Regions from separate parts of the Viridibacillus sp. NPDC093762 genome, predicted to be linked through region 2. Evidence: predicted binding sites of a transcription regulator. Region 2 holds the regulator's gene; the other holds the start of a gene.
What was found. Region 2 encodes LexA, which represses DNA repair genes until DNA is damaged. Its sites were predicted from a motif close to CGAACATATGTTCG; they were not measured.

Region 1: ACQKM9_RS19830 (DNA polymerase IV) is a predicted target of LexA. The motif match lies at 13,848-13,861, and genes of this name have one in related genera.

The regions. Positions count from the first base shown of each region.
Region 1 covers NZ_JBNNUK010000026.1:6,665-22,702, reverse strand. The annotation lists gene ACQKM9_RS19890 (methylmalonyl-CoA mutase family protein) at 73-1,776, shown strand; gene scpA (methylmalonyl-CoA mutase) at 1,773-3,926, shown strand; gene meaB (methylmalonyl Co-A mutase-associated GTPase MeaB) at 3,926-5,005, shown strand; gene ACQKM9_RS19875 (BrxA/BrxB family bacilliredoxin) at 5,662-6,102, shown strand; gene ACQKM9_RS19870 (aromatic acid exporter family protein) at 6,182-7,180, shown strand; gene ACQKM9_RS19865 (GNAT family N-acetyltransferase) at 7,723-8,262, shown strand; gene prli42 (stressosome-associated protein Prli42) at 8,628-8,720, opposite strand; gene mce (methylmalonyl-CoA epimerase) at 8,845-9,255, shown strand; gene ACQKM9_RS19850 (acyl-CoA carboxylase subunit beta) at 9,262-10,809, shown strand; gene ACQKM9_RS19845 (GNAT family N-acetyltransferase) at 11,175-11,684, opposite strand; gene ACQKM9_RS19840 (M20/M25/M40 family metallo-hydrolase) at 11,973-13,091, shown strand; gene ACQKM9_RS19835 (chemotaxis protein CheW) at 13,120-13,605, shown strand; gene ACQKM9_RS19830 (DNA polymerase IV) at 13,910-15,160, shown strand; gene ACQKM9_RS19825 (hypothetical protein) at 15,186-15,374, shown strand; gene rnz (ribonuclease Z) at 15,807-16,038, shown strand, end outside.
Region 2 covers NZ_JBNNUK010000001.1:690,780-706,817, reverse strand. The annotation lists gene deoB (phosphopentomutase) at 1-1,171, opposite strand, end outside; gene xerD (site-specific tyrosine recombinase XerD) at 1,256-2,161, opposite strand; gene ACQKM9_RS03445 (Fur family transcriptional regulator) at 2,237-2,704, opposite strand; gene ACQKM9_RS03440 (hypothetical protein) at 2,799-3,317, opposite strand; gene ACQKM9_RS03435 (NUDIX domain-containing protein) at 3,380-3,919, opposite strand; gene ACQKM9_RS03430 (aldo/keto reductase) at 3,989-4,885, shown strand; gene ACQKM9_RS03425 (HXXEE domain-containing protein) at 4,956-5,441, opposite strand; gene ACQKM9_RS03420 (YqkE family protein) at 5,693-5,950, opposite strand; gene ACQKM9_RS03415 (acetyl-CoA C-acetyltransferase) at 5,965-7,149, opposite strand; gene ACQKM9_RS03410 (hydroxymethylglutaryl-CoA lyase) at 7,232-8,128, shown strand; gene ACQKM9_RS03405 (alpha/beta hydrolase) at 8,142-9,092, shown strand; gene ACQKM9_RS03400 (YneF family protein) at 9,103-9,324, opposite strand; gene sirA (sporulation inhibitor of replication protein SirA) at 9,418-9,858, opposite strand; gene tkt (transketolase) at 10,002-12,002, opposite strand; gene ACQKM9_RS03385 (DUF896 domain-containing protein) at 12,096-12,332, opposite strand; gene ACQKM9_RS03380 (YneB family resolvase-like protein) at 12,399-13,055, opposite strand; gene yneA (cell division suppressor protein YneA) at 13,052-13,366, opposite strand; gene lexA (transcriptional repressor LexA) at 13,534-14,154, shown strand; gene ACQKM9_RS03365 (hypothetical protein) at 14,655-14,816, shown strand; gene ACQKM9_RS03360 (hydrolase) at 15,250-15,540, shown strand; gene ACQKM9_RS03355 (DUF6011 domain-containing protein) at 15,793-15,930, opposite strand; gene ACQKM9_RS03350 (ATP-binding cassette domain-containing protein) at 16,007-16,038, opposite strand, start outside.

The DNA.
Region 1 (16,038 bases), on a different contig from region 2:
CTTTTGCGATTCGATATACTTGTGTAAAATAGGAATAGAATTACCGAAGGGGGGAAGCTAGTTAGCGTCCACATGAAGAACAATATGAAAGAAATTGAATTCTCACAAGCTAATTACGATCAATGGCAAGAATCTGCTGTTAAGGCATTAAAAGGTAAACCATTCGAATCTTTATTCACAAAAACAATCGAGGGTATTTCATTTGAGCCAATTTATACACAAGACCAACTAGTTGAGAAATTAGATGGAAAATTAGCAGAACAAGTATCGACTATTCGTTCATTAAAAACAGGTGAAGAATGCCTAGCAGCACAACAAACATTTGCTGATTCACCGGAAGCATTACTTCAAGGTGTTAAAGAATCTTTGGCAAAAGGTAACGATATTATTAATATTGATAGTCGCGTGAATTTTGCATGGGATGAAAAAACTTTGAAAGAATTGTCAGTACTTTTTACTGAAAATTCATTCAAAGTGAATATACAAAACAATCAAGATGCTTTATTAAAAGTATTTAACTATATCAAAGAAGACCAAAAAGAAGCTGTTAAAGGCTTCATTTCTAGTACAGATATAATTAGTTTAGAAGGTTTCCATAATGTGCGTACACGTAACGCTAATGTACTAGAAGGTCACTATGAAGGTGCGCATGCAGTACAGGAATTGGCTATCGCATTACTTCAAGCTGCCAGCTACATGGAAACAGAAGAAGATCTCGAATCATTTGCTAAGAAATTCTTTGTTACCTTTGCAGTGGATACTCAGTTCTTCGTTGAAATCGCTAAACTCCGTGCTTTCAGAGTTCTTTGGAAAGCGTTTACATCTGCTTATGGTATTGATAAAGACTTACCAGTAGTAATTGTTACTGAAACTTCTTTACGTAGTTTCTCTAAATTAGATGTTTACGTAAACCTTTTACGTGCAGGTAATGAAGCTTTCTCAGCAATCCTTGGTGGCGCTGACGTTTGTACAGTACACCCACATGATGTTTTATCTGCTCCAGATGACAAGTCTATCCGTATCGCACGCAACGTACAATTAGTTGTTAAAGAGGAAACACATGTAGAACATATCATTGATCCATCTGGTGGTTCATATTTCATCGAAACTTTAACTGCAGAATTAGTTAAAGACGCATGGGCACTATTCAATGAATTACAAGAAGCAGGCGGATACAATGCTGTAAAATCAAATGGACAATTAGATGCTTTATTAAAAGAAACAATGGATCAGCGTATGAAAGAAGTAGAAACACGTAAAAAATCGCTAATCGGTACGAATATATACGCAAACCCAGCGGATGAAATTGATGAGCGCAATAATCCTTTATTTGTAAATTACAATCGCTTAGCAAAACCATTTGAAGAGCTTTGCTTAAACTATGCTAAAAACCAACCTAAAGTAGCACTACTAACAATTGGTCAATTGAAACAATTCAAACCACGTGCAGATTTTGTTTCTGGTTTCTTTGCAACAGCTGGCATTGTGCCAGAAAAAAGCCCTGAAATTCAAACGGTAGATGAAGCGAAAGATTGGTTATCTGTAACAGATGCGAAATTTGTCGTAGTTTGTGGGCAAGATGAAGCGATGAAAGAATATATCCCAGCACTATTAGAAGTTAAGCCAGCACATATCTTATTAGATGTAGCAGGTAAGTTCAAAGAAGAGCAAGATGAATGGGTTGAAGCAGGCTTAAATGGCTTCATCTTCGCAGGTCAAAATATCATTGAAAAATTGACGAGCTTAACAGCAAATGTGAAGGAGGTCCAACGATGAGTAAGCCAAATTTCAAAGAGATAAATATCGATGCCATATTAACTGCTAATCAAACAGTAAAAGAAGACAAAAATTTCATGACAAATGAAGGAATAGAGATCAAGTCAACTTATACTGAACAAGATTTGGATAACTTAAAACACTTAAAAGACTGGCCAGGTATTGCACCTAATACACGTGGACCATATCCAACGATGTATGTAGGTCGTCCATGGACAGTTCGTCAATATGCAGGTTTTTCTACTGCTGAAGAAAGTAATGCTTTCTACCGTCGTAACTTAGCGATGGGACAAAAAGGTCTATCAGTAGCATTCGACTTAGCCACTCACCGAGGTTATGACTCAGATCACCCTCGTGTAACAGGTGATGTCGGTAAAGCAGGCGTTGCCATTGACTCTATTGAAGATATGAAAATTTTATTTGATGGTATTCCACTAGATCAAATGTCAGTATCAATGACAATGAATGGTGCAGTATTACCAATTCTAGCTTTCTATATAGTAGCGGCTGAAGAACAAGGTGTAACACCTGATAAACTTGCTGGTACCATACAAAATGATATTTTAAAAGAGTACATGGTGCGTAATACATATATTTACCCACCAGCTGTTTCGATGAAAATTATTGCAGATATTTTCGAATATACTTCAAACTTCATGCCTAAATTTAATTCAATCTCTATTTCTGGTTACCACTTACAAGAAGCAGGTGCAACAGCAGATATTGAGCTTGGCTACACTTTAGTAGATGGTCTTGAATATGTACGTACAGGATTAAAAGCAGGAATCGATATCGATTCATTTGCACCGCGCCTGTCGTTCTTTTGGGCAATCGGTATGAATTACTATATGGAAGTGGCGAAAATGCGTGCTGGACGTCGAATTTGGGCTCAAATGATGAGCACATTCAATCCTAAGAACCCAAAAACATTAGCATTACGTACACACTCACAAACTTCTGGCTGGTCTTTAACAGAGCAGGATCCTTTTAATAATGTAACTCGTACTTTAATCGAAGCAAATGCATCTTCAATGGGGCATACGCAATCATTACACACAAATGCGCTTGATGAAGCTATCGCATTACCAACGGATTTCTCAGCTCGAATTGCACGTAACACGCAATTATTCTTACAAGAAGAAACGTTAATGACGAAAGTAATCGATCCATGGGGCGGTTCATTCTACGTTGAAAAATTAACAGATGAGCTGATGAAAAAAGCATGGGAACATATCGAAGAAATCGAAGAACTAGGCGGCATGGCGAAAGCAATTGAAACAGGTCTTCCGAAAATGAAAATTGAAGAAGCAGCTGCAAAACGACAAGCGAAAATTGACTCTAAAGCTGAAACAATTGTCGGTGTTAACAAATTCCGTCTTACAGAAGAAGAACCAATCGACATTTTGAATATTGATAATACAATCGTGCGTCAAAAACAAATTGACCGTATCAAGGCGATGCGTGACAAACGTGATGATAAAGAAGTACAACGCTTACTTGCTCGTATTACAAATGCAACTGAAACAGGCAGTGAAAACTTATTAGCTTGTGCAGTAGATGCAGCACGTGCTCGCGCAACACTAGGTGAAATTTCGGATGCAATTGAGGTTGTTTCGGGCCGTCATAAGGCAATTATTCGCTCAATTAGTGGTGTTTATAGTGCAAACTTTTCAAATGAAGAAGAAATTCAAGAAGTACAAGATATGGCTGAAGGCTTCTTAGAAAACGAAGGCCGTCGTCCACGTATTTTAATCGCGAAGATGGGACAAGATGGTCATGACCGCGGAGCGAAAGTAATTGCAACAGCATTTGCTGACCTTGGTTTTGATGTTGATATTAGTCCATTATTCCAAACACCAGCAGAAACTGCAGCAATGGCTGTAGAGAATGATGTACATGTTGTAGGTGTAAGTTCACTTGCAGCTGGTCATAGAACTCTAGTGCCGGAACTGCGCGAAGAGTTAAAGAAAATTGGGCGAGAAGACATTTTAATTGTTGTTGGTGGGGTAATCCCAGCACAAGATTACCAATTCCTATACGACAATGGTGCTTGTGCTATTTTCGGACCAGGTACAGTAATTCCTGTTAGTGCACAAAAAGTGATTGAAGAAATCTATAGAAAATTAGGCTACGAGGAAGTGGTAGAGTAATGGACTACAACAAAGGGATGGACGATGGTGCATTATTTGTAATGGATGGTATCGCCGCATCTCATGATGGAATGGTGCCCTCAGGTCGAAAAAAATTCCGTAAAAAGAATAATGACGATATTAATATCTCAGAGCTCGCGAAGCAAGTTCTGGCTGGTTCTAGACTCCATTTATCAAAAGCCATTACTCTTTTAGAAAGTACGAATAAGTACCATAAAGAGAAGGGCCAAGAATTATTACAAGAACTATTACCCCATACTGGGAAAAGTATTCGGATTGGTATTACAGGGGTGCCTGGTGCAGGTAAAAGTACTTTTATCGAAGCTTTTGGCGGCAAATTATGTAATATGGGACATCGAGTGGCTGTACTCGCCATTGATCCAAGTTCTAGCATAACTGGTGGGAGTATTCTCGGAGATAAAACAAGAATGGAAGAGCTTACGCGAAATCCACGTGCTTTTATTAGACCTTCTCCATCAGCAGGTACTCTCGGTGGAGTGCACAAAAAATCACGAGAAACGATGCTATTATGTGAGGCAGCAGGTTATGATATTATTTTGATTGAAACAGTTGGCGTTGGACAAAGTGAAACGATCGTCCGTGGCATGGTAGACTTCTTCCTATTACTCGTTTTAACAGGGGCTGGGGATGAACTACAAGGCATGAAAAAAGGTATTATGGAGCTTGCTGACACAATTGTTGTTCATAAAGCTGATGGTGATAATGTCAGGTCAGCTAAAAAAACAGTAGCTGAATATAAACAATTTATTCATTTCCTACAACAAGCGACGCCAGGCTGGACGACGCAATCTATGGCAGTTTCATCGTATGAGAATAAAGGTTTAGAAAAAGTTTGGGATACGATTTTACAGTTCAAAGAAATCGGTGAGGAAACGGATTATTGGTCCACTAGACGTAATGAACAAACGACTGAGTGGTTCCGTTCAATGATTACAGATCATTTAATCGATTCTTTTTACGGAGTACCCGAACGTAAGCAACAAGTAAAAAGCTTAGAAGAGCAGATTTTACAAGGTCGATTAACTGTCACTCAAGGCGTCAATCAATTATTTAAATAAAAAATAAATATCACCAACTTATATAAAAAGGAAGGACCATCTGTGTAAAGTGATGGTCCTTTTGATTTCTAACTAGTAAAACATTTCAATACACTACTTATGATATAAATTGATTTACCACATAAATATCATTTTTTAAGGAAGTAGGCACATTCATAAAAAGAAAACTGATGTAGGGTGCCTTAGTAGCATTCTGTATTTATAGTGTAGGATGTTATTTTGCATGACAAACAAAACCATTACCTGTATCTGCTATTGAAATTCATCAAGCAAGTATTTTTCGCTCCATTGATGATTTTCATCTGAATATTGATGGTTCAGTAAGAATGCTTTTTATACATACGAAGGTAAGAAAATGACAATTATCGATAATAAATTATATATACAAGTTGAAAGTAAAATTGGAAAGAATAACAATCCTAGATTCGAAATTGTTGAAGATAAATGGGATTTGGGAAGTATTAGCGAAATATATATCTATTAAGACGATATGAAGGATGGCACTTTAATTTGGCCAACGAATAATTTGTGTGGAGACCCAGAATACTATCAAAACTTATAATAGTATCGGAAATCACCTTGTTTTTGAACAAGTGCTTTGAAATGCATGTATTCACCTGTTATAGTTAAATAGAATTTGAAAGGAGCGTTACAACATGAATATGGATTATGATTTGTTTATGACAGATATGCTACGCCAAGCGCGTGGAGAAATGGTCGCAAGTGGTTATGAAGAGTTGACTACACCTGAGGCAGTAGATGAAGCATTTAAACGCCCGGGTACAACTTTAGTAATGGTAAACTCAGTGTGTGGTTGTGCAGGTGGTATCGCACGCCCAGCAGCAGCACATGCTGTACATTATGATAAACGACCAACACATTTAGTAACTGTTTTCGCTGGACAAGATAAAGAAGCAACTGCTCAAGCACGTATGCACTTTGGAGAAGATCATTTACCATCATCTCCATCATTTGTTTTACTAAAAGATGGCCAAGCTGTAGCTGAAATTGGACGTCACGAAATTGAAGGACATGATCCAATGTCAGTTATTACTAGTATTCAAGCTTTATTTGAAGAATTCTGCGAAGAAGTATAATAGAAATAGGCTGTCTCTAATGTCGTATTTGACTAGAGATGGCCTTTTTAACGCTTTAAATGACAAGGAGGATATTTCAGTGAAGGGATTTTCAATAGGCTATCGTACACTGAAAACGGCAATTGGTGCAGCGATTTCAATTGGATTAGCAGAATACTTCGGCTTAGAATTTTTTACATCTGCAGGCATTTTAACGATATTAAGTATTCAAACTACGAAAAGAAAGTCACTCCATGAAGTTTATACACGAGTATTAGCGAGCATTATTGGGATGATGATGGCCTTTTTATTTTTTGAAGGTGTCGCGTATCAGCCAATTGTACTAGGCTGTATGATACTTTTATTCTTGCCAGTTTTAGTAATGTTGAAGATAACCCCGGCTTTTGTCTCCAGCGTCGTTATTATTTTACACATTTTTCACACGGGGAATTTTACAACTGGCCTATTAATGAATGAATTATCATTAATGTTGATTGGATTCGGAACCGGTTTAGCATTGAATATTTATATGCCCGATATAAAACACAGGCTAGAAAAATATCGTATACGCATTGAAGAGCTTTATACTGCAATATTTGTAGAAATCGAGAAGTATTTACGCAATGGTGACACCAGTTGGGATGGTAAAGAACTAGTAGAAGCTGTTGAAGTGTTAAACCGAGCAAAATCTTTAGCCTTTCAGGATGTTGAAAATCACTTAACTAGACGAGAAAATTTATACTATATGTATTTTGATATCCGTGAACAACAATTAGAAATAATTGAGCGTGTGTTACCTAAAATCACAGATCTTCCGGTCATTGTAGAGCAAGCTGAACTTGTAGCGGATTTTCTAGCGGATATGTCACAAAATATTAATTCAGGAAATACCGCTAATAAATACAGGGAAAAGTTGGGGGTAGTGAAAGCAGAATTTGCAAAATTACCATTACCAACAACTCATGAAGCTTTCGTTGCGATGGCGTCTTTATATCAATTCATCGAGGAAATGGATCTCTACCTTGCTAAAAAGCGAGATTTTAAAGGACTAAGCCCGTCACGTAAGCATTTTAAAAAGAAATCAAATGCTGAAAACTGACTAGTCCCCCATTTTTAATGAAAAGTGAAAATGAATCACATTTGAAGTGCATTTTTGACTACTTCAAGTGTTCCATTTTTGTTTTCATCAGAAGCATGAGTATATACTTTTTAGACGATTTCGGATGATTCACCTAGTTGATTTGCAACAGTCACTACATCAGTTCCACAACAATTCAATCTAATCGTTGCGACGAATCCAAAAACAATGAAATTTAAGTGTGTTAATATAAATATAAATGAATAACCTCTTACGAGAAAAACTCGGAGCCCTGAATTTACGCATTAACTGTTTATATTTGGTGCTCCTTTTTATGTATCTAAAAGATGAGACATACATGAAGAGAGCTTAAAACTGAATCTCAAATCAAAAGCATGATGTTCGTTTGTCAGTGAGTAAAATATATCAAATAAAGAAGTGTTTTTAAAAATATTTTGAATTTAACACCATTCCATATTTTCCTATTTTAAACTATAATATACAAATGGATATATCAATATTTGTATAGTTAAGAAAAGGGCAGTTATTAGGAGGAAGGTAAGATGCATTTAGAAAATGAAAGAATTTATTTAAGAACACTTCAGGAATCAGATGCGCCAATAATGCTACAAATTACAACAAATGAAGAAATACGTTTTATGACAGGTACAAAACCAAACTTTAATTTAAACCAGATTAAAGCTCATATAAATAATATAAATAATGATTCATCACGTTATGATTTTGCCATCTGTTTAAAAGATAATGACCAAATGATCGGCGAATTATCTATCTTTGAAATTGATGAAGAAAATAATAAAGCAGGTTTTAGAATATCAATGAGTTCTATTGAATTAACTGGAAAAGGATATGGGACTGAAGCTATAATAATTGTATTGCGCTTTGTTTTTGAAGAATTGAAATTGAATCGTTTGCAACTAGAGGTATTCAGTCATAATCTGCGAGGAATAAGAGTATATGAAAAAGTTGGATTTGTAAAAGAGGGTGTTTTACGTGAATCCTTATATTATAACGGGACTTACTCGGATGAAATTATCATGGCTATACTCAGAAAAGATTATGAAAATTTGCCATTAATATAATCTTTTTTTAGAAGTTGTGTTTCTTTGTGAAAGTGAGCTTAATTTTAAAATATTTTTTCTCTGAAATTTAAACAAATTTATTTTTTGGCCGAATTGCGTATGGCTAGGTACGGCAAGGGCATGCGATTACTAAAATTATAATAGAGATAAGACCCTGTATATTTAGTAGTCCCCTAAAAAGTGATGAGTCCCCCACACCCTTCAAACAACGAATTATATTGATATAATAATGAAGGTATGAAAAGTAGATTTTTAAGGGTTATATATAAAAAAACAGCGTAAACCGGTTTAACCCTGGTATAACGCTGTTTTTTTAGTTTGTATGGTTTAGATTACAATAGCTAATTTCAGACGCGCAAAGTAGATTATAACATTGCTAAGCCGAAAGCTAATGTAGAAATAACCATAATAATAATCATTGCATATACAACAATTTTTTGAAATTTCTTATTACTCATTTCTCGTTCGCTCCTTCTTTTCCTACAAATATTCTATCAAATTTGAAAAATTACACAAGTGCTAGAGTTTTTATTATAAATTATGTACAATTGTGTTATACAACAAAGAAGGAGTTGGGGAGAAGTGGAGAACGTAGACCACATCGGTATTGCAGTACGTAATCTTGATGAACAAATTACATATTACACAGATGTGTTGGGCTTACCTTTGTTAAAAATAGAAGAAGTTGTGACCGAGCAAGTTCGTGTAGCATTTATAGATGCAGGAAATACACATATTGAATTACTTGAACCGATGAGTAAAGAAAGCGCTATCTTTAAGTTTATTGAAAAAAGAGGCGAAGGTATTCATCACGTTGCTCTAGGGGTAAAGGGTATTGAAGGGAAGATGGCAGACCTTCGCGAACAAGGAGTTCGCCTACTATCAGATGAACCACGTCCAGGCGCTGGTGGCTCAAAAATGGCCTTTATTCATCCAAAGTCATCTAATGGAGTGCTTTACGAGTTATACGATAAAAGTGAGTCGGGGGAGTAATCATCTATGGATATGTTCGATAAAATCAATGAGTTATATGATAGAAAACGTGAAATTGAATTAGGTGGCGGTGATGACCGCATCGTAAAACAGCATGAAAAAGGTAAATTAACTGCACGTGAACGTATTAACTTACTAGTAGACGAAGGTACTTTCGTTGAGATCAATCCTTTCGTCAAACATCGAACTACAGACTTTGGTATGGATACAAAAGAAGGACCTGGAGATGGCGTTGTTACAGGTTACGGTAAAGTAAACGGTCGTCCAATCTACCTGTTCTCACAAGACTTTACAGTTTTCGGCGGTGCACTTGGGGAAATGCATGCAATGAAAATTGCGAATGTTATGGATTTAGCGGCTAAAAACGGCACTTCTTTCGTTGGCTTAAACGATTCTGGTGGTGCTCGTATCCAAGAGGGTGTTGTATCTCTGGATGGATATGGTCATATATTCTACCGAAACTCAATTTATTCTGGTGTGATTCCACAAATCTCAGTTATTATGGGACCTTGTGCAGGAGGAGCGGTATATTCACCAGCAATTACTGACTTCGTATTCATGGTAGATAAGACAAGCCAAATGTTCATCACAGGACCAAAAGTAATTGAAACAGTAACAGGAGAGAAAATTTCTTCTGAAGATTTAGGTGGCTCAAAAGTTCATAACTCAATCAGTGGAGCTGCACACTTCCGCGGGCCATCTGAAGAAGAGGTATTACAACAAGTACGTGATTTACTTGCTTACCTACCTCAAAATAATGAACAAAAACCACCAAGTATTGAACCACAAGATAATGACGATTATTTAGAAAATATTATTGAATTAGTTCCAGTAGAAGCGACTCGTCCATATGATATTCGCAAAGTTATTGAAGAAATCGTTGATCCAAGTTCGTTTATGGAAGTACATAAAGAATTTGCGAAAAATGTCGTGGTAGGGCTTGCTCGCATTAAAGGAGACGTTGTGGGTCTAGTATGTAACCAACCAAAAGTAATGGCTGGAGGACTTGATATAGACTCATCAGATAAAGCATCTCGTTTCATTCGTTTCTGTGACTCATTCAATATTCCAATCATCACATTTGAAGACGTTACGGGCTTCTTCCCGGGCATTAAACAAGAACATGGTGGTATCATTCGTCACGGCGCGAAAATCCTTTATGCATACTCAGAAGCAACTGTACCGAAAATTACAGTTATCCTGCGTAAAGCATATGGTGGTGCATACGTGGCACTTAACTCTAAAGCAATCGGTGCTGATATGGTATATGCTTGGCCGAACGCTGAAATTGCCGTTATGGGACCAAATGGAGCAGCGAACATCATCTTCGCTCGCGAAATTGATAACAGCGATGATCCAGAGGCAACACGTGCTGCGAAAATTGAAGAATACCGAGAAAAATTTGCAAATCCATACGTAGCAGCATCTCATGGCTTAGTAGACGATGTAATCGACCCACGCGAAACACGTATCAAACTGATCCAAGCTCTTGATATGATGAAAACGAAAAAAGAAACAAGACCAGCTAAGAAACATGGGAATATTCCTCTTTAATGCTGAGGACGTCCGTTTAAAGGAAGGTAGCCAAAGAACGCCACATCCTGTGGCAACGGCTATCTGACCCACATCGTGTGGGCCCGCGCCAGGCACTGGAGTGCTCGAAACAAAAGCATTACTTCAGCTTTTGTCTGAGAGACCGAAGTGACCCAATCAGCTTGCGTCTGAAGCGATGTCCTGTCGTATCGGTTGCATGACTAACATCCTGTTAGCCCAAATCGCTTATTAATACAAGACAAGCATAGAAAAACAGTCAAGACCAACATTCATGAACAGCACCTCCAATCGTTAGGGAAACTAACAGTTGGAGGTGTCTTTTTGACCAGACAAATATTTGATAAGTAATCAGTTGTAGTTAAATATTATTTTTTAAGGAACAGCTCCATATATTCTGAATCATAATAATCATTATTGATTTTAAGTGCGCCTTTTTCTATTCCATATGTTTTGAAACCCATATTAATATAAAGATGCCTTGCATTATCATTAGTTGTTATGACTTCTAAATTTATTTTTTCTAATGATTCAATTGACTTTGCATGATTGATTACCGTCGAAATGAGTGCTTTACCTACGCCTAACCCACGAAATTTAGGACAGACATACATGGCAAAAATATTAGCCCTATGATGAAGTTTTAAAGTAGATTCTTGAACCAAAGTTACAACACCAATTAACTCCTTGTCATTGAAAGCCCCAAATGTGAAAGTTCCTTCGGTCGATAAATTTTTTAACACATTCTCAACAGGTGATTCTCTTCTAATAGCTTCTTCATAACTTGAAGAAAATGCTTCAGGGTTATTTTTTAATGCTTCCAATCTCAAATCCCAATAACTTTTTGCATCTAATGCTGTTAACAATCTAATATCCATAAGTGCTCCTTTCAAATAGTAATAGTGACAATTAACAGAAGTAATAAAAATAAAATTATTCATTTTCACTTTAAATAAATTCCCCTCACATCAATAAAAATCCTTCAAATTAGTGGGGTGAATATTCAATAAATATCACTTTGCATGCAGCTAAAATATATGTAGAAGCCAATATTCATTTGAAATTAGAGAATGGCTAAGTAAATTACAGGAGTTTACTTAAATTCTATGCTAAAATAAGGGAATAAAAAGGTAGTAAAATCTAGTATATTAAGGGGTTCTTTCATAATGACAAGTCGTATCGTAGAAGAATTTTTGGAACTCGTACAAATTGATTCTGAAACATTCCATGAAGAGAAAATTTCACCTGTATTAAAAACTAAATTGGAAGCATTAGGATTTGAAGTCGAAGAAGATGATGCAGCAAGCCGTAATGGCCATGCTTCAGGTAACTTAATCTGTACCCTACGCGGGAATGTAGAAGCACAACCGATTTACTTTACTTCGCATATGGATACTGTAGTACCTGGTAAAGGAATTAAACCAATCATCAAAGAAGATGGCTATATCCATTCTGATGGTACAACGATTTTAGGCGCGGATGATAAGGCGGGAATAGCAGCACTTCTTGAATTACCAAAACGATTAAAAGAACAAAATATCGCGCATGGTGATATTCAGTACATTATTACTGCTGGCGAAGAGAGTGGTTTAGCAGGAGCGAAAGAGCTAGACCCATCTAAAATCTTTGCTAAATATGGCTTCGCTGTTGATAGTGACTGTAAAGTAGGTGGCTTCGTAACTGCAGCACCTTTCCAAGCGAAAGTAGAAGCTGTTATCTATGGTAAAACAGCTCACGCTGGTGTTGCTCCTGAGAAAGGAATTTCAGCTATTACAGTTGCAGCAAAATCAATTGCAGCGATGAAATTAGGTCGTTTAGATGCTGAAACAACAGCAAACATTGGCCGCTTTGAAGGTGGACAAGCAACGAATATCGTTTGTGATGAAGTGCATATTTTAGCTGAAGCCCGTTCAATTAATGAAGCGAAATTAGAGGCACAAACTGCCCATATGAAAGAAGTTTTCGAACAAACTGCTGAAAAAATGGGTGGTAAAGCCGAAGTAACTATTAAGCGCATGTACCCAGGTTTCCGTTTCACTGAGGAAGATTTAGTCGTGAAAGTGGCTCAAGAAGCAGTTCGTAAAATTGGTCGTACACCAGAAATTTTGACAAGTGGTGGGGGTAGTGATGCAAATGTGATCGCTGGATTTGGCATTCCTACAGTCAATCTTGCTGTTGGCTATGAAGACATCCACACAACAAAAGAACGTATCCCAGTTGAAGAATTAGAAAAACTTGCGGACTTATTAGTGGAAATTGTAAAATGCGCAGCTGAAGTTAAATAACACATATTACAAGAAGAGGTAGAAGCCAATGTCTAGTAGTAAAGTAGTCGTTTTCCGTTGTGGTCAAGAAGAATATGCGGTTCCCATCGATCACGTCGTATCGATCGAGAAAATGGACCATGTTAATCCCATTCCACATTTACCAAGCTATGTAACAGGTTTAATGAGAATGCGCGGAGAACTAATGCCGATATTAGATTTCGAGCAAATCTTATACAGAGGTCAGGCAGCGGGAGATCAAGTACGAATAGTTGTCCTACAAACAGACGATTTCCTATTTGGTCTACTCGTTGTCGAAGCAAAAGAAATACTGGATATTCCAGCTGAACACTTGCAACAAATAGGTCTAGTGAATTATTCCAAAACAAAATATTTCACAGCAGTTGCCAATCTAGAAGAACGAATGATTACAATCGTTTCGCCTTCAGTACTAGTTGACTCGCTTGAAGGAATAAAAGAACTTAAAGCCTATATGCAAAAATTAAAAGAAGACGAAAGAGTAGCAAAAGCTTAGTTCGTCTTGAGATAGAGCATTCTTAGTCAATGACTGAGAATGCTCTTTTTATTTCTATATGCTTTTTTACGCCGTTTAAAATGGCTTGTGAGTCTTAGAAATGAACTTAGGCTAGAGTGGAGGTACACTGTGCCATTGTATGAAGTGGAAGAAAAAATAAATGGTTATTTAGCAAAATGATTTTAATATGGAGAAGAGAGAATAGTTAAAAGGTACTACTAGATCTTATAAGGATGGAAACACCAACATCTGTTCGTTATTTTTGCTATAATATTCATAATAAAAGAAGCAGGAGAGATGTGTGATGGCAGAGCGGATACAAAAAGGGCGAATAATTTTTCATATCGATATGAACTGTTTCTATGCCTCTGTAGAACAATCACATGATCCAACACTTAAAGGCAAAGCAATCGCTATTGCAGGGAACCCGAAGGAGCGACGTGGCATTCTCGTCACTTGTTCGTATGAAGCGCGTGCAAAAGGGGTTTACACGACGATGGCAGTGTGGGAAGCAAAGCGAAAATGTCCGGAGCTCATATTGTTGCCACCGAATTTTGAACGCTATCGTATCGCTTCAAAAGCGATATTTGACATACTTCGTACATATACCGAACTTGTAGAGCCCGTATCAATCGATGAAGGTTACATCGATGTTACGGAACTTGTAAATGGAAGAGAAGCGATAGAGCTTGCAGAATGCATTCAAAAACGAATTTTAAATGAATTGGATTTGCCATCATCTATTGGAATTGCGCCCAATAAGTTTTTAGCTAAAACAGCTTCTGATATGAAAAAGCCTATGGGTATTACCGTTTTAAGAAAACGTGAACTACCAAATATTTTATGGTCATTACCAGTTATTGAAATGCATGGTGTTGGTGAGAGTACAGCAAAAAAACTTAACGAACTAAAAATCAACACAATTGGTGATCTAGCACAAGCCTCTGAAGCCTTTTTAAAAAGTAACTTAGGTAAAAATGGTGCAAGATTAAAAGACAGAGCAAATGGTATTGATAACAGGGAAGTCGATCCAAATTCGATTTATGATACGAAAAGCGTCGGTAATTCCACAACTTTGCCAATCGATTTAGTCGAATGGGATGAAATTCGTAAAACAATCGATGGTCTTTGTGAGAGAGTTGCAAAACGCCTTTCAGCTAAAAATTTAGCAGGCCATACGGTATCCATCCAAATTCGAGATGCTGATTGGCATAACTCAAGCCGTAGTAAAACCTTTGCCAATGCTATTTATAAAAAATCAGATATCTTAGAAATAGCCAATGATTTAGCAAAAAAACATTGGCATGGTGAACCCGTTCGATTACTCGGCGTGACAGTGAGTAATGTGATTGACCGCAAAGAAACAGCAGAGCAGTTATCTATTTTTAACTATGAACAACACGCTAAAGAGGAGCCAATTATCCAAGTAGTCGAGCAGCTCCAAAAGAAATTTGGTAAAGAAATCATCTCAAAAGGTATGAAAGAAAAGAAAAAGCCCAATTATGAATCTCAAACGAGTTTTAGCAAAGACTTTTTGGAAGATCATAAGGATTAATAAAAAAATCTTTGGGTGGAGCTTTATGGATAAGAAAAATCTAGGGTATGGAAGTTTAAAAGTAGTCTGCTCTGACGATTGCGGAAGTGCAACTAAAAAAAAGAAGTTACTTCAAGAACTTACTTTTGCTTTTGCGAAAAATGATAATAGTTTCATTCTTGAGCATTTGAAGGAGGATGTAAGTTGGTATATTGTTGGAGAAATGCACATCTAGAGTGAAAATTATGTTGTTTAAATATTGATATGCATGGAAAAAACAGGGGTAACAGAGTTACATATTAAGAACATCATAACGCATGGAAGAACGGGTTCAATCAATGGCACCGTAATTTTAGAAAATAAGATGAACTATGCTTTCTGTGATATCTATAATTTCACCGTTGCCGGAAAAACCTCAAAGATAATAGAAATAAGATCGTTTGTAATGGAAGTAAAATAAAATGAATTTTGCAGTCATTAAAAAAGCCCTAATAATCTTAAATGTAAGTAATTCATAGATGAGATGTGTATCAATGTCCATATGGTGATTGATACGCACCTTTTTTTGTTATACTAGCATTAGCAATACGAAAGCATAAATGGCAAGGAATCATTATGAGGATTCTTCATATGTTGATCATTGTATATACCGTAAGGAGGACTTCATTTGCATATACAATTTTTGGGTACAGGTGCTGGGATGCCGTCAAAAACACGGAATACAAGTGCACTAGCTGTGAAATTATTAGAAGAACGCGGTACATTTTGGCTGTTTGATTGTGGTGAAGCAACGCAACATCAAATTTTACATACGACACTAAAGCCAAGAAAATTAGAGAAAATATTTATCACTCATTTACACGGAGATCATATCTTTGGGCTTCCTGGCTTACTTAGCT
Region 2 (16,038 bases):
ATAAAAAGCTTGTGCCGAATTCAGGTAATTTTACATTGAAGTTTTCTGCAACTGTAGCACCTATATCAGCAAATGTAAGTCGTAATGGTAATTCATGACCTTCTTTAAAGCGTGGTGAATAAGCGATTAATGGCACATATTCTCGAGTATGATCACTTCCAGGGAAAGTTGGATCATTTCCATGGTCAGCTGTTATTATTAATAGATCATTTTCCGTCAGCGCTTCCAAAACTTCTGGTAAACGACGGTCAAATTCTTCTAACGCTTCACCATATCCAATTGGATCTCTGCGATGACCATAAGCTGCATCAAAGTCAACTAAGTTTAAGAATGATAAGCCGTGGAAATCCTTACGTACAACTTGTGATATCTTGTCCATACCATCTGTATTATCCTTTGTACGGATTGCTTCTGTTACGCCTTCATTGTTAAAAATATCTGAAATTTTACCTAATGCAATGACATCAAATTTAGCATCTTTTAATTCATTCATCACTGTACGTCCAAATGGTTTTAAAGCATAATCATGACGATTCGATGTACGCTCAAATTTACCTGGAGTCCCAATGAAAGGACGAGCAATTACACGGCCTACTAAATATTCAGGTTGTAAAGTCAATTCACGAGCAATTTCACAAATTTTATACAATTCCTCTAATGGAACAATTTCTTCATGTGCTGCAATTTGCAATACTGGATCAGCAGATGTATAGACGATAATAGCGCCTGTTTTCATATGCTCTTCACCGTAATCGTCAATCACTTGCGTACCACTTGCTGGCTTGTTACAAAGTACTTTGCGACCAGTACGTTCTTCTAATTGCTCGATTAAAGTTTGTGGGAAGCCTTCAGGATACACTTTGAACGGTTTATCAATATTCAAACCCATAATTTCCCAGTGACCAGTCATTGTATCTTTCCCCACTGAAGCTTCTTGCATTTTACCAAAATAAGCTGCAGGTTTTTCGATTGGAGTAATACCAGGTAACTCACGGATATTTGATAAACCTAATTCCCCCATATTGGGCATAGTTAAGCCATTCATTTTTTCTGCAATATGACCTAATGTATCTGCACCTACATCACCGAATTTTTCAGCATCAGGTGCTTCTCCAATACCTACTGAATCCATCACGATTAAGTGAATGCGTTTAAATGGTTTTGTGTTCATTTGTGTTCCTCCTTTATCTTTACATTCATTTTACCAAACTATAAGAAAAAATAAATGTCAGACCTCTGACATTTGAATTTTTTTTTATGCACGTGGGTGGAACTGCTTATATACTTCCGATAATCGCGTCTTACTAATATGTGTATAAATTTGAGTTGTTGAAATATCAGCATGTCCAAGAAGTTCTTGAACTGCACGTAAATCAGCACCATTTTCAATTAAATGCGTCGCAAAAGAATGACGTAAAATATGTGGTGTGATTTCTTTATCTATACCTGCTTTCTCTGCATAATCCTTCATTAATTTCCAACAAAATTGTCGTGTTAAGCGATCTCCCCTTTGACTGATAAAAAAAGCCTCTGCTTTATGTAGCTTATCTTCTAGTATTGGTCTTCCCTTTTCTAAATATGCCATGCACGCTTCTAAAGCTTTTCGTCCAAGCGGAATAATACGCTCTTTTCCACCTTTACCAAAAACTCGTACGAAGCCCATCGTAGTATGTACATCTTCTAAATTCAGTGCAATACATTCACTTATCCGCATACCACTTGCATATAACAACTCAAGCATCGTTTGATCTCGAATCCCTTGGGGTTTTGCAAGATTTGGCATGGCAATTAAGTTATCAATTTCTTCAATCGATAAAACTTTTGGTAATTTTTTCTCTAATTTTGGCATTTCTAAATGCACAGTCGGATCCCCACTAGCTCTTTTTTCTCTTAATAAAAATTGATGAAATGAACGAATTGATGAAATATGTCTTGAAATAGTTCGCGCCGACTTCCCAGATGTTTTCAGCATCTGTAAATGATGTAATATATGCACTCTATCTATGTCGTCAAAATATTGTACACCTTGACTTACGAAAATATTCTTAGTATAAGCAGTAATATCTCTTTTATAAGATTGCAATGTATTGTCAGAAAGCTGGCGTTCAACGCGTAAAAAGTGTAGATAATCTTGTATTGCATCAAGTACATCTTGGTTCATTTTGGTTCCCTCCTTAAAATTAGGTAAATAAAAAAGGACAGCACCTCCGCCATCCTTTGTTTGTATGCTATAAACTTATGATTGATTGCTATTGTTATCTGACTCGTTATCATGACAGCGCCAGCAAATACCGTGAAATGTTAATCTGTGGTCTTTAATAATAAAATTCCATCTTTTTTCAACGACTGCTTCTACGTCTTCAAGTAAATCCTCTTGAATTTCATCAACAGCACCACATTCGATACAAACGAGGTGATGATGGAAGTGAGCAGCTCCTTCTTGACGTAGATCATAACGAGATACGCCATCGCCGAAATTGATTTTATCGACGATCTTAAGCTCCGTTAAAAGCTCCAATGTTCGATACACAGTTGCAAGTCCAATTTCTGGTGCTTTTTCTTTAACGAGTAAATAAACATCCTCAGCACTTAGGTGATCTTCCTCATTCTCTAAAAGCACTCTTACTGTCGCTTCACGCTGCGGCGTCAGTTTGTAGCTCGCACCATGTAATTGTTTTTTTATTCGATCAATACGGCTTTCCATACGACGCCCCCCTAAACTTCTTTTATTATACCAAAAAGTCAATTCTCAATACAAGATTGAATTAATTATAATTATAATAATTATTATTTGATAGTTATTTTAGTTTATAAATGAAATGAATTGCAAGTAATTCGCCCCCTAAAATTACTAGAGTGGCTATGAGTACTACTATTACACGAGGTAAAATCGGTAACTTCTTCCTGACCGCATAAACTGGTTCAGGTACAAGTACTATGCAAAACACCATTAATACTATACTGTAAAGCAATTGAAAAGGAAACCACCATGCAGCATATGACCAAAATGCGTTTTGTGTGTCTATTAAATAACCTGCGCTGTATCCAAAAAATGCTGATTTTAATACAACAACAACCCTTGCCACATGCCTTAAGTAATTATGAGATGCGAGCAACGAAACAATGGCAAATGGAATGACAACTGGCAATAAAGATTGCCAAATCGACGGCTTCCCTTGTAGGAGTACTCTACTATCCATTTTTCGAATGAGCCATTCTGCTTGTTCAACAGTAGAAAGTTGCAACAGTAAAATTCCTCCGATAAAGCCAATTGCAATAATTAAGAAAAAGTAAATAATTTGAAATGATCGGTTCATATAGGTCACCTTCCTTTACTTCGTACAACCTATGCTCGTCCCGACCTATTTCATAACTTATTTTAAAAGATATTTTTCATCCACATAATTGCAAAAACTGTTTTAGCATCATAAATTCTTTCTTCACGAATCAATTGTTCAGCTTCTTCTAACGTAACTTCTAATAATTCGACAAATTCATCCTCATCTAGATCAGCTGGATTCTCAATTCTATATAAATCTCTCGCAGCATATATATGAATAACTTCATCTGCAAAGCCTGGAGATGTGGCAAAAGATTGAACAAACGTGAAATTTTTCGAACCATATCCTGTTTCTTCTTCTAACTCGCGGATAGCTGTATACTCAGGCTTCTCACCTTTTTCTAATTTACCCGCGGGAATTTCGATAATACTACGCTCTAAAGGTTTACGATATTGCTCCACAAGAACAATTTTACCTTCGTTTGTTATAGGGATAATTGCTACTGCTCCTGGATGAGTTACTAATTCTCTAGTTGATATGTTGCCATTTGGTAATGTGACTTCATCTACTTTGACAGAAATAACGCGACCCTCAAAAATTTTTTTAGAATTAATCGTTTTTTCTTCAAATTTTTTCATGATAATAACCCTCTCCGTTGTGCTTTTGTCATTAATCATTGTACCATTATCATATGAGGAGTGATATTTTTGAAGAGTAGAAAGTTAGGTAATAGCGATTTAGTTATTTCAGAAATCGGCCTTGGTTGCATGTCTCTACCAACTGATGAAAAGACTGCGAAATGGATAGTAGATGCAGCTGTAGATCATGGTATTACCTATTTTGATACCGCGGATTTATATGATAAGGGCATCAATGAGGAACTTGTAGGTAAGGCACTAAATGAGAAACGACAAGATATTATATTAGCCACTAAAGTGGGCAATGTTTGGAACCAGGACGGAGAAGGTTGGCACTGGGACCCTTCTAAGAAAAATATCGAACAGCAAGTAAAAGAAAGTTTGCTTCGCTTACAAACAGACTATATTGACTTATATCAACTACACGGTGGAACAATTGAAGACCCATGGGATGAAATAATCGAAGCATTTGATCACTTAAAAAAAGAAGGTATCATTCGGGCATACGGTATTTCATCAATCCGCCCAAATGTCATTAAGGAATTTTTATCAAAAAGCGATGCAGTATCTGTCATGATGCAATATAGCTTGCTAGACCGCAGACCCGAAGAATGGTTTGATGTGCTAAAAGAAAATAGTGCGTCTATTGTGACGCGTGGCTCTTTAGCAAAAGGGTTATTAACAAATGAATGGTCAAACCGTTTAGCAAAAGCAGATGGCTATCAAACTTTTAGCCAAGATGATCTTCAAGCTACTCTCGAAGAATTGGCAAATAACACAAATAATGTACATGCAGCAGCACTTGCTTATGTATTACAATCACCTATTGTAGCCTCTGCAGTGATTGGAGCAAGTTCAAAAGAACAATTGGAAGCAACAATTTCAGCTTACAATAATGCACCATCAATTTATGCTAAAGAACTAGAGAAACTAACAAAAATAGAGACGTATAATGCTCATCGTTAAATTTGCTAGAAGGATTCGTATTATGGATCCTTCTTTTTTTAAAAAATCAAAATACATAATTCTTATAAACTTATAATATGAATTTCGCAATTAGTAGCGCCATCAAAGCAAAGGGAGTCTGTAATATGAAACCCATTAGTAAATACACACCTACCTGCTTAGGCTTGATTAAATTCTCTAGTACTAGCTTTCTAATACTAAATAGACAAAAAGGGATTAAGATGACAACAGCGGTAATGACACCAGGTACATATTTTTTAAAGATTATACTTTGCACAACATGCCCTATTCCGTTCGCAAGAAACACACCAGCGACTAATAATGTAAAGAATTTTATGGGGAATATTCCGATAAACCGTTTATTATTAGCCGCAGTCACACAGCCAATCACTACGATAATCCATAATAAAATAAATGCGAAAATAAATTCCTCAGTAGAAACAGAAAAAGGTAATTTCATAGTGAAATTTTCAACGGTTGCGATTTCCTCCAAATCATGAATAAAAAAAACAAAAGGGAAAACCAATAAAAGTGACTTGATTTTAGAAACTTCCATACTTCACCCCTGTTATTTTCAAGCTATTTAAAAGTTATCAATGTGAAAAAGTAAAGTATTATACTAAAATAATTTATATTAAGTTATACCATCGCTTAATATGAAATAAAAGGTAGCTCCGATAGAAAACTTTCAAAACTACCTTCTATATCACACTACTATGACTTTTTTATAGTTAAACTACTAACTTTATGAAACTACCTTAATTCATGGATTCAATGCCGTTTTAAGCAAGCCAACCATGTCTTTTGTTAACTATTAAATTTGGAGCCTTTTTCTCCGTACTCATTCAATAACTCTTCAAACGATTTGTTCTTCTCACGTTGTTTACGTTCAAATGCTAACTTTGCCTCGCGTTCATCCTGTGCTGCTTGTTCTTTTGCAACAAGGTCTTTTTTAGCAAGCTTTAATTTCTCTAACACATCACCATTAAGTTGGTCTTTTAATGTTAGTGCCTCACTTTTTGCGGATTGTTGTTGTGCTGGTTGTTGTCTTTTCTTTTTAGCCATGGTCAATCTCCTTCTTACGTTCTTTTTACAATTGTTGCAACACCTTGCCCTCCACCTATACAGAGTGTAGCAAGACCCGTTTTAACATCTCGCTTCTCCATTTCGTGAAGTAGTGTTACTAATATTCTAGCACCACTTGCACCAATTGGGTGACCTAAAGCAATTGCACCACCATTAACATTTAACTTCTCATGGTCAAAATGCAATTCTCGATCAACTGCAATTGATTGTGCTGCAAATGCTTCATTTGCTTCAATTAAGTCAATTTGCCCTAATTCTAATTGCCCTTTTGTTAAGGCTTTTTGTACTGCCCTCACAGGACCACTTCCCATTACAGCTGGATCTACACCTACACTTGCATTTGATACAACTGTTGCAATTGACTTAATGCCCAACTCATCAGCTTTAGCTCTTGACATTACTACAAGTGCAGCCGCCCCGTCATTAATACCAGAAGCATTTCCCGCAGTCACAGATCCTTCTTTTTTAAACGCAGGTCGTAGTTTCCCTAACTTTTCAGCTGTAGTTCCCGGCTTTACATACTCATCTGTATCAAATACGACTGGTTCTCCCTTGCGTTGAGGAATTTCTACTGCTACAATTTCTTTTTTAAATTTTCCCACTTCTAACGCTGTTGTTGCTCTTTCTTGGGAACGCGCTGAAAAGCGATCTTGCTCATCACGAGAAATTGCATATTGATCACATAAATTTTCAGCTGTAATACCCATATGATAGTCATTAAATGCACACCATAAGCCATCAGTAATCATACTATCAATTACCTTCTGATTACCCATACGGAAGCCCTCACGTGCATTATTCAATAAATATGGTGCTTGGCTCATATTTTCCATCCCGCCAGCGACGATGATATCTGCATCGCCTGCAATGATGGCTTGTGTTGCTAGATGAACAGCTTTAAGACCTGATCCACAAACTTTATTTATAGTTAAGGCAGGTACCTCTTTTGGAAGTCCTGCAAATATAGCTGCTTGACGCGCTGGATTTTGACCTAAACCAGCTTGTAATACATTACCCATAATCACTTCATCTACTTGTTCAAAAGGCACCCCTACCTTTGATAAAGCTTCTTTTATTACAATTGCACCAAGTTTTGTTGCAGGTACATCCTTTAACGCGCCTTGGAAGCTTCCAATTGCTGTACGTACAGCACTTACAATCACAACTTCAGTTGTCATAATTATTCCCCCTTGTTTAAGTACGAATTTATTTGCTAATATGTACATCCCTTCCTTACAATGGAATATAGGAGGGGATGTTATGTTCAGTTTACCAAATAATGCGACAATTATCGAGGTAGGTCCAAGAGATGGATTACAAAATGAAAAAAACTTAATTGAGACTAATAAGAAGCTTGATTTCATTAAATGCTTGCAGGATGCCGGCATTACAGAAATGGAGTTAACTTCTTTTGTCTCACCAAAATGGGTGCCACAAATGGCAGATGCAGAAAAAATAGTAAAGAACACTGCTAAGGTGGGTCGACAATTTGTCTTAGCACCGAATGCTACAGGGGTGGAGCGTGCGATGGAGAACGGTGCAGATGCCATTGCCGTTTTTGTTGGAGTCAGTCATACATTTAATAAAAATAATATTAATAAAAATACTAACGAAGCTATGGATAGTTTAGCACCTGTCTTGGCAAAACTGAAAGAGCAAGGGAAATTTGTACGCGCTTGTATTTCAACAGCTTTTTATTGTCCTTATGAAGGGAAAATTGAAGTTGAAGACACAATTTCTTTATGTAAAGTATTCGCGAGTTGGGGTGTGGATGAGTTAAGTGTTGCAGATACAATTGGCATGGCTAATCCAGTGGAAAGTTATACACTATTTAAGCGTTTGAAAGAAGAATTACCTAACTTACTTTTAACTGCCCATTTTCACGATACACGAAAAATGGCGCTAGCAAATATATATGCTGCATTGCAAGCTGGTGTAGACCGATTTGATACATCAGCGGGTGGACTTGGAGGTTGTCCTTTTGCGAAAGGTGCTACAGGAAATGTTGCAACAGAAGATGTTGTACATATGCTAGAAAGTATAGGAGTTCACACAGGGATTAATGTCGAAAAAATTTGCGAAGCGGCAAAAATTGTCGAACCTTTAATATCCGGAACAATTGACAGCGGTCAGTACCGTCTCTTTAAGCAAAAGTAGAGGAGTGATGATCATGAAAAAACGTTTGCTTTGGATTTCCGGGCTTATTTCCGGTACTCTTGGTGCCATTATAGCCATTCTCGGATACTTATTTTCAAGTAATATTATGTATATGAAGAACAAAGATGCAGCCTTCATATTACAACGAGAAAAGGATGCAAAGCGTTTTGACGAAGTTTGGTTTGAGCATGTAAATAAGGAAGAGATGTGGGTTGATTCCCCGAATGGCTATTCAATTAAAGCCATCCACTTCCATCCTTTGCAAACAAATAACACGATTATTATTTGCCATGGTGTTACGGAAAATAAGATTAATTCCGTTAAATACGCTCGTCTCTTCGAGCGCTTAGGCTTTAACTCAGTCGTTTATGATCATCGTAGACATGGTGACTCTGGTGGCAAAACAACAAGTTATGGGCATTACGAAAAATATGATTTACAAGCGGTTATGCAAACCTTAAAACAAAAGCTAGGTGGTGAAGGTATAATTGGTGTACAAGGAGAATCTATGGGCGCTGCTACAACATTATTATACGCAGGTACATTAGAGGACGAAGCCGACTTCTACATTTCTGACTGCGCCTTTTCCGATTTTTCAGAACAATTATATTACTTGATGATGAAACAAACACCCTTACGTAACAGTATAGCCATTAAACTTGCTGGTATCTTCTTAAGGATGCGTGATGGATACTCTTTAAAGAGCATTTCTCCTAAAGAGGCTGTAACTAAAATTGAAAAGCCAGTCCTGTTTATTCACAGTCTTCCAGATGACTTCATCCTACCTGAAATGACAATTGAAATGTATAGCTTAAAGCCTGGTCCTAAAAAGTTAAAGCTTTTTGATGTAGGTCCTCATGCACAATCCTTTAATATGAACCCTGAAGCCTATGAGCTGTTGGTCGCAGATTTTTTAAAAGAGTTTGTCTTCAAAGACAAAGACAAAAAAATAGCACTCAATTGAGTGCTATTTTTTATTTACTGCTTAATTTATTCATTGAGTTCATCATTTGTTTGATTTGTTTTTCAGACGGTTTACGTCCCATTTGAGACATCATTACTCGTAGCATCTGTTCGTTAATAGGTGGGTTGTCTTTTAAGTATTTCATCATATATTGACGGGCAACAAAGAAACCGATAGCTACTCCTGCTATTAATGCCACGATAACAAGTATAATCCATAACGTAGTATTCACTGGTTTTCCTCCTCCAAGTTTCTTATGCGAGAAAACTATCTCCAACAAGGATTATACAATAAAAAACCACTACATACTACTGTTTGCCAAGATTTATCGTCTTTCGTGCGAATGGAATTTAAGCGGTTTCAACCAACCACATTCCATTTCATCTTTATTAAATCCGATAAAGCAATCACTTAATTTTGATAATGTTGCAAATAAGTCTAACTCTAGCATGCGTGACCCAACACAGACAACAGCTATGTAATAAGGAAAAATATCAATTTGGATTTCCCCTTTAAATTCATTCATTAAAAAGATTTGGTGATCCTTCGTTTGAATGCCTGAAAAGCTATTACCTAATTGTTGTTGAATGATTAGTTCAATTTCCACCATATCCAAAGGCTCACATAAATAGGAGATTTCTTGCGTCGGATGTATTGCATGCTCATACGTATTTGAGGATTGAATTAAATCGAATAGTAAACGTTCTCTACCATAAACAAAAGCCTGATGTTTCTTTTTCACATGAAAGATTGAGTATATTCGCAAGATTACCACTCCTCTCTTGTAAACAGTATAACAAAGATTGCAAGAACATTTTGTCAATTGACGTCCGATTTAAAGCACTATATTTGTCAAAAAAGAAAAAGTAGAGGAAAAAATCCTCTACTTTTCAATATTATCGCTATTTTTTAAGCAAATAATGCTTTTACTTTTGCAACAACGTTATCTACAGTGAAGCCATATTCTTTCATAACAATTTCACCTGGCGCACTTGCACCAAATTTATCAATTGCGAGAACATCACCTTCGAAGCCAGTATATTTATGCCAGCCGAATGATGAACCCATTTCAATTGCTAAACGTTTGGTAATTGTTTTTGGTAATACTGCTTCTTTATACGCTGCATCTTGAGCCTCAAAACGATCGAATGATGGCATAGAAACAACAGATACATCGATACCTTCAGTTGCTAGTTGTTTTTGAGCTTCTATAGCAAGGCTAACTTCTGAGCCAGTTGCTAAAATTAGTGCATCCGCTACTTCTTTAGTTGCTTTTGAAACAACATAAGCGCCTTTAGAAACTCCTTCAGCTGCAAGTGTAGCTGAGTTTTCAGACACTGGTAAGTTTTGACGAGAAAGTACTAATACTGTTGGTTGGTTTTTAGATGATACGGCTAATTTCCAAGCTTCAGCAGATTCGTTTGCATCAGCAGGACGAATAACAGAAAGATTTGGCATAGAACGTAATGCAGCTAAATGTTCAACCGGTTCATGTGTTGGACCATCTTCACCAACAGCGATACTGTCATGCGTAAATACATACGTTACAGGTAGTCCCATTAATGCAGATAGACGAATTGCTGGACGTACATAGTCACTGAAGACGAAGAATGTACCACCAAAGACGTTTACACCACCATGAAGTGCCATTCCATTTAGAGCTGCACCCATAGCAAATTCACGAACACCGAACCAAATGTTACGACCTTCTGGAGTTTCTGCTGTGAAATCGCCAGCATCTTTCATGTATGTTTTATTTGATCCAGCTAAATCCGCACTTCCTCCGAAGAATGAAGGTGTATTTTTTGCAAGTGCATTGATTACTTCACCAGAAGACGAACGTGTAGCAATTGACTTACCTGCTTCATAAACAGGTACTGCAGATGCGAAGTCTTCAGGAAGTTCCCCATTCATCGCAGAAACAAACTGTTCCGCAAGAGCAGGATATGCTTTTTTATATGCTTCAAATTGTTCATTCCAAGCAGATTCTGCAAGAGTTCCTTGAACTTCAGCTGCTTGTTTGAATGTCGCATATACCTCTTCCGGTACATGGAATGGATCATGAGGCCATGAGTAGTGTTCTTTAGTAAGTTTCACTTCATCAGCACCTAGTGGTGAACCGTGAGAGTCAGCTTTACCTGATTTGTTAGGTGAGCCGTAGCCAATAACCGTTTTTACTTCAATAATAGTAGGTTGGCCTTTATGTGCTTTGGCTTGTTCAATAGCCGTATTTATTGCTTCAATATCATTACCATCAGCTACATGAATGTAGTTCCAGTTATATGATCCAAATCGTTTTTGAATGTTTTCAGAGAATGATTTATTTAAATCGCCATCTAAAGAAATGTCATTGCTATCATATAGCACTATCAGTTTTTCAAGTTGTAAGTGACCAGCTAAAGAAATTGCCTCAGCAGCAACACCTTCCATCAAATCTCCATCACCACAAAGTGCAAATGTATAATGATCTACTACTTCATGTTCCGGCTTGTTATAAACGCCTGCAAGGTGACTTTCCGCCATTGCCATACCGACAGCCATTGCAATACCTTGTCCTAATGGACCAGTTGTTGCTTCAACTCCAGCTGTATGACCATATTCTGGATGACCAGGTGTTTTTGAATCCCATTGGCGGAAGCTTTTGATTTCTTCCATTGGTAAATCATATCCACCTAAGTGTAACAGGCTATACAAAAGCATCGAGCCATGACCTGCTGATAAAATAAAGCGATCGCGGTTAAACCATTTAGGGTTTGAAGGATTGTGACGAAGTTGTTTTGTCCAAAGAGTATAAGCCATTGGAGCAGCCCCCATTGGTAATCCTGGGTGACCTGAATTAGCTTTTTCAATAGCATCAATTGACAAAGTTCGAATAGTGTTAATTGCAAGCTGATCTGCTTGTTGAGTCATTTTAATAGACATCCTTTCTTAAGCTAAATAGTGTACTATTATATTTTAGTCAACATTCTTATATAAAACAATGTTTTCTCTATAAATATGTGTTTAATTTAATCGATTATTCTTATTTTGTTTTTGACGTAACTTCTCAGGAGTTACTTCATTTCCCTCTGGATCGAAAACGCGGACATTTTCAATCGTCTCACGCATCGAAGATCGGAATGTGTCTAAATACTCTTTACGAAGTGTTGTTTGTTCTTTTGCTTCCTCAACAGTTAATCCTTGTGACTTTGATTTTTTCGAAAGTTCACTTATACGTTGTAATTTTTCTTTTGATAACATTTATTTCTCACCTTTCATACAGACCTTAATACAAAGGTATGCAAAAAAGACTGCAAGCGCAAGCTTTTAGTCTTTTTTTTTCTCCTTTAATTCCATAAATCTTCGATGAATTGTCGCTTTACTTACTTGGAAGCCCAATCCTCTCAATGTATCTGTAATTTCTTCAAAAGTCATACCCTTTTGTCTAAGTTGAATAATTTGTTCAATCGGAACATCTATGCGATCTCGTCCCTCAGGATTTCCCCGATCTTTTAAATTCTTTTCTGGCCTGTATCCATTCTGTACTGCTCGTCTCATCCCTCTACGGATTTTCGCATTATGTAATTTACGTTGATACTCTTCTACTATCGCTAGAATTTCTAGCAACATAGCGTCCATCTCATTTAGCCGGACGTGACCTGCGTCACTTAATGTAAAAATATCTGTATTCGTTTTTTGCAGTAAATGAAGTACCGCCATTCGGCCATTTCCACGTCCTAAGCGCGTCTCATCTTGAACAAATAGTGTTGGTTGTTCATATTCCTTCACACACTCAAGTAGATCAAGTAAACCTTCTCGATCAATATCATATCCACTATGTCGATCTGTAAAGACATGTACAACTTCATATCCTTTACTCGTTGCAAATTCCCTTAACTCAATCTCTTGCCTTTCAAGCGAAGTATCTTGTGTATCTTTTTCAGTACTTACACGGCAATAGAGTATTGCTATTTTTTGTTTCATTTCTTATCACTCGCCACTTCTACTCCGATTTTTGGAACTTTAAAATTATCATGTTCCGGAACTATTAGAGTATGACCCGCATAAATAGTATCGTCAATTAAATTATTCTCATTTTTCACCTTTGCTATCCACTCGTGGTCAGCCATTTCACCTCTATATCTATCTGCAAGAGAAATTAAAGTATCCCCATCATGAACTCTAATTTCTTTATATGATGTATTCCCATTATTTGCAACCACAGAAACTATTGTAAATATTACGCAAAACCCAAAAAGCAATGTAATATATTGATTTTTTTTGAACCAACTCACACTTATTCTCCCCTTTTTTCGAATACCTGTTCGGAATGTATGTTCTTAATATAAACCGAACACTTGTTTTTGTCAACGATTTTCTCGAACTTATGTTTGCATTGTTTGTTCGCTAATGCTATACTATTAATAACTTTTACATAGTATGAGATAAAGAGGTGATTGGATTGAAAAAAGTATCGAAAAGACAAGAAGATATATTGTCTTTCATCAAAGAGGAAGTTCGCACCAAAGGATACCCACCTTCCGTCCGTGAAATTGGTGAAGCAGTTGGTCTTGCATCAAGTTCTACAGTCCACGGACATCTTGCTAGACTTGAGAGCAAAGGACTGATTCGACGAGATCCAACGAAACCTCGTGCAATCGAAATCTTAGATCAGCAAGATTCTACAATCGCAAAACAAGGTGTTGTACATGTACCCCTAGTTGGTAAAGTTACTGCAGGTCTTCCTATTACTGCAATTGAGAATATTGAAGAATACTTCCCTATCCCAGATTCATATGGAACAACTGAAGATCAAATTTTCATGCTTGAAATTATGGGCGAATCTATGATCGAAGCTGGTATATTAGATGGGGACTATGTAATCGTGAAACAACAAGCAACCGCGAGTAATGGTGAAATTGTTGTAGCGATGACAGAGGACAATGAAGCAACTGTAAAACGATTTTTTAAAGAGGAATCTTATTTCCGCTTACAGCCAGAAAACTCTTCTATGGAGCCAATTATTGTAGATCAAGTTTCCATTTTAGGAAAAGTAGTTGGTTTGTATCGTAACGTATTATAAGGAACATTCATATCGGATTGTAAGAATCAATGAAATTTTTGATTCTTGCAATCTTTTTTATATACATAACTAAAATATATTATTCGTATAATCACACATTCTATCTAACGCAGGCCCCATATATCTTTATCATAATTTATTTTCTATTTTTGTAACTTTCCGTATTATTCGGTTACACAAAAAGAAAGTCAAAAAACAAGTAAAAAATATCAACAAAATAACAGATAGAAAAAATTCCGTGGGTAAATTGTGGACAGTTAAATAATTAATGCCCACACAGAGAGCTTAAATAGGTAAATAAAAACCCGTTGAAGCTTAGAGCCTCAACGGGTTTAACTATTAATACATTTTCAAGTATTGGTCACGTTCCCATTGGTGAACTTGTGTGCGGAACAAGTGCTATAAACTAAAGCTTTATTAATACCCAAAGAAACACTGATATGGGTGATTTTGGACATGAACGAATATTCTTAGCCAAAGGTGATGCTAGATTTTAAGTCATGGTTAAACAAGAAGGTATTCACGCAGGGCAAAAAGCACATACATATCGGAAAATTTACCACCAAAATACAGGTAAGACAGAATATCAAAGAGATTTGAATGGAGATTTCTTTAAAAAACAGGTGGGGAATATGACATCAGTGTCTTGGGAAATGCATTAGCATTTCTAAGTCAAATTTTCATGTATGACGTTTTTCGATTTTGCGGTTTCTCTTATAACAACCCTAAATAACATTAATTAACACTGACCTCCGATACTTATTTTTAGCAAACTATTATTCCAGTTAGTGTATTGCATTAGGGTTAATCATTGTTACTTGTTGGATTATAGAAATAGCTTGGTCTAAAGGTATCCGACGTATGTAACATTGATAAACAAATGTCTTCAATAAATAAAATTCAAATTTTCACCAGCGACACTGTTTGGTTATATCCCTCTACTGAACGCACATCACAAAGGTTTTCGTAAATACCACTAGGATACTTTCTAAAAACATCTATTTTTTTATTACTGGACAAATTGCACAACCTCTTTTCATTTTAATCCATATGTTATTAATGAAAGTCATTCGAATCGGAAAGGAGGTCTTGAAAATGAGTATTCAAAGAGATGGTTGTAGGTGTGATAGGTGTGATAAGCAACATCACCATGAAAAAGAAAAACATCGTTGTAATGGTTGCGCATGTGATCAGTTAAGACGATTGCAAACGCAGACTGAAGTCGATGTTTTTTTAAGAGGTGGTTGTGTGTTAGAAGATGTCGTTTTTATTACCTTAGACCAGAAAAATTGTTGTGCATTCTTTAATGATCCAACAACTGAACCTGGTTCAACAATTATCGTAGATTGCGAAGAAATTCAAGCTATTCGTATTGAAGCAGATTAATAAGTAATAATAGGTCTCTTTCTTACTGGAAGAGGCCTTTCTAACCAGCAAGAGAATCATCTGAATTTAAGCGTAGGCTATAACCGTACATAAAAAGTATTTGCCATTCGTGCATGCTATCACTTCATTTCACAGAAAGGATGGATCACGTACGCTTTCACTTTTGCCGAAGCAAGAAAACTTTGGTCTTTGTTGTGCTTGAACATCTCCGCCAATTTCAAATGTAAGGTTCATACTGAGCCCCTTCTAAAATCATTTCATCCATACTGATTGAATTTTCTCTAACTCAGCATCTGCAATTCCTTTCTTTCGCTTACAAACAGGTCCGATGCCGTTCTCTATGGATTTCTTTGACTTCAAAGGTCTTTTGCATCTTGTGCATAGTTCCATGTCATCTCACCGCTGTAACCGTTTTGTTCTCTAAAGTGGTCCGATTTTCATGACTATTTGGATAAGAAGGGAAATATCAAAAATCTAATGATGTCCTAATAGAACCAT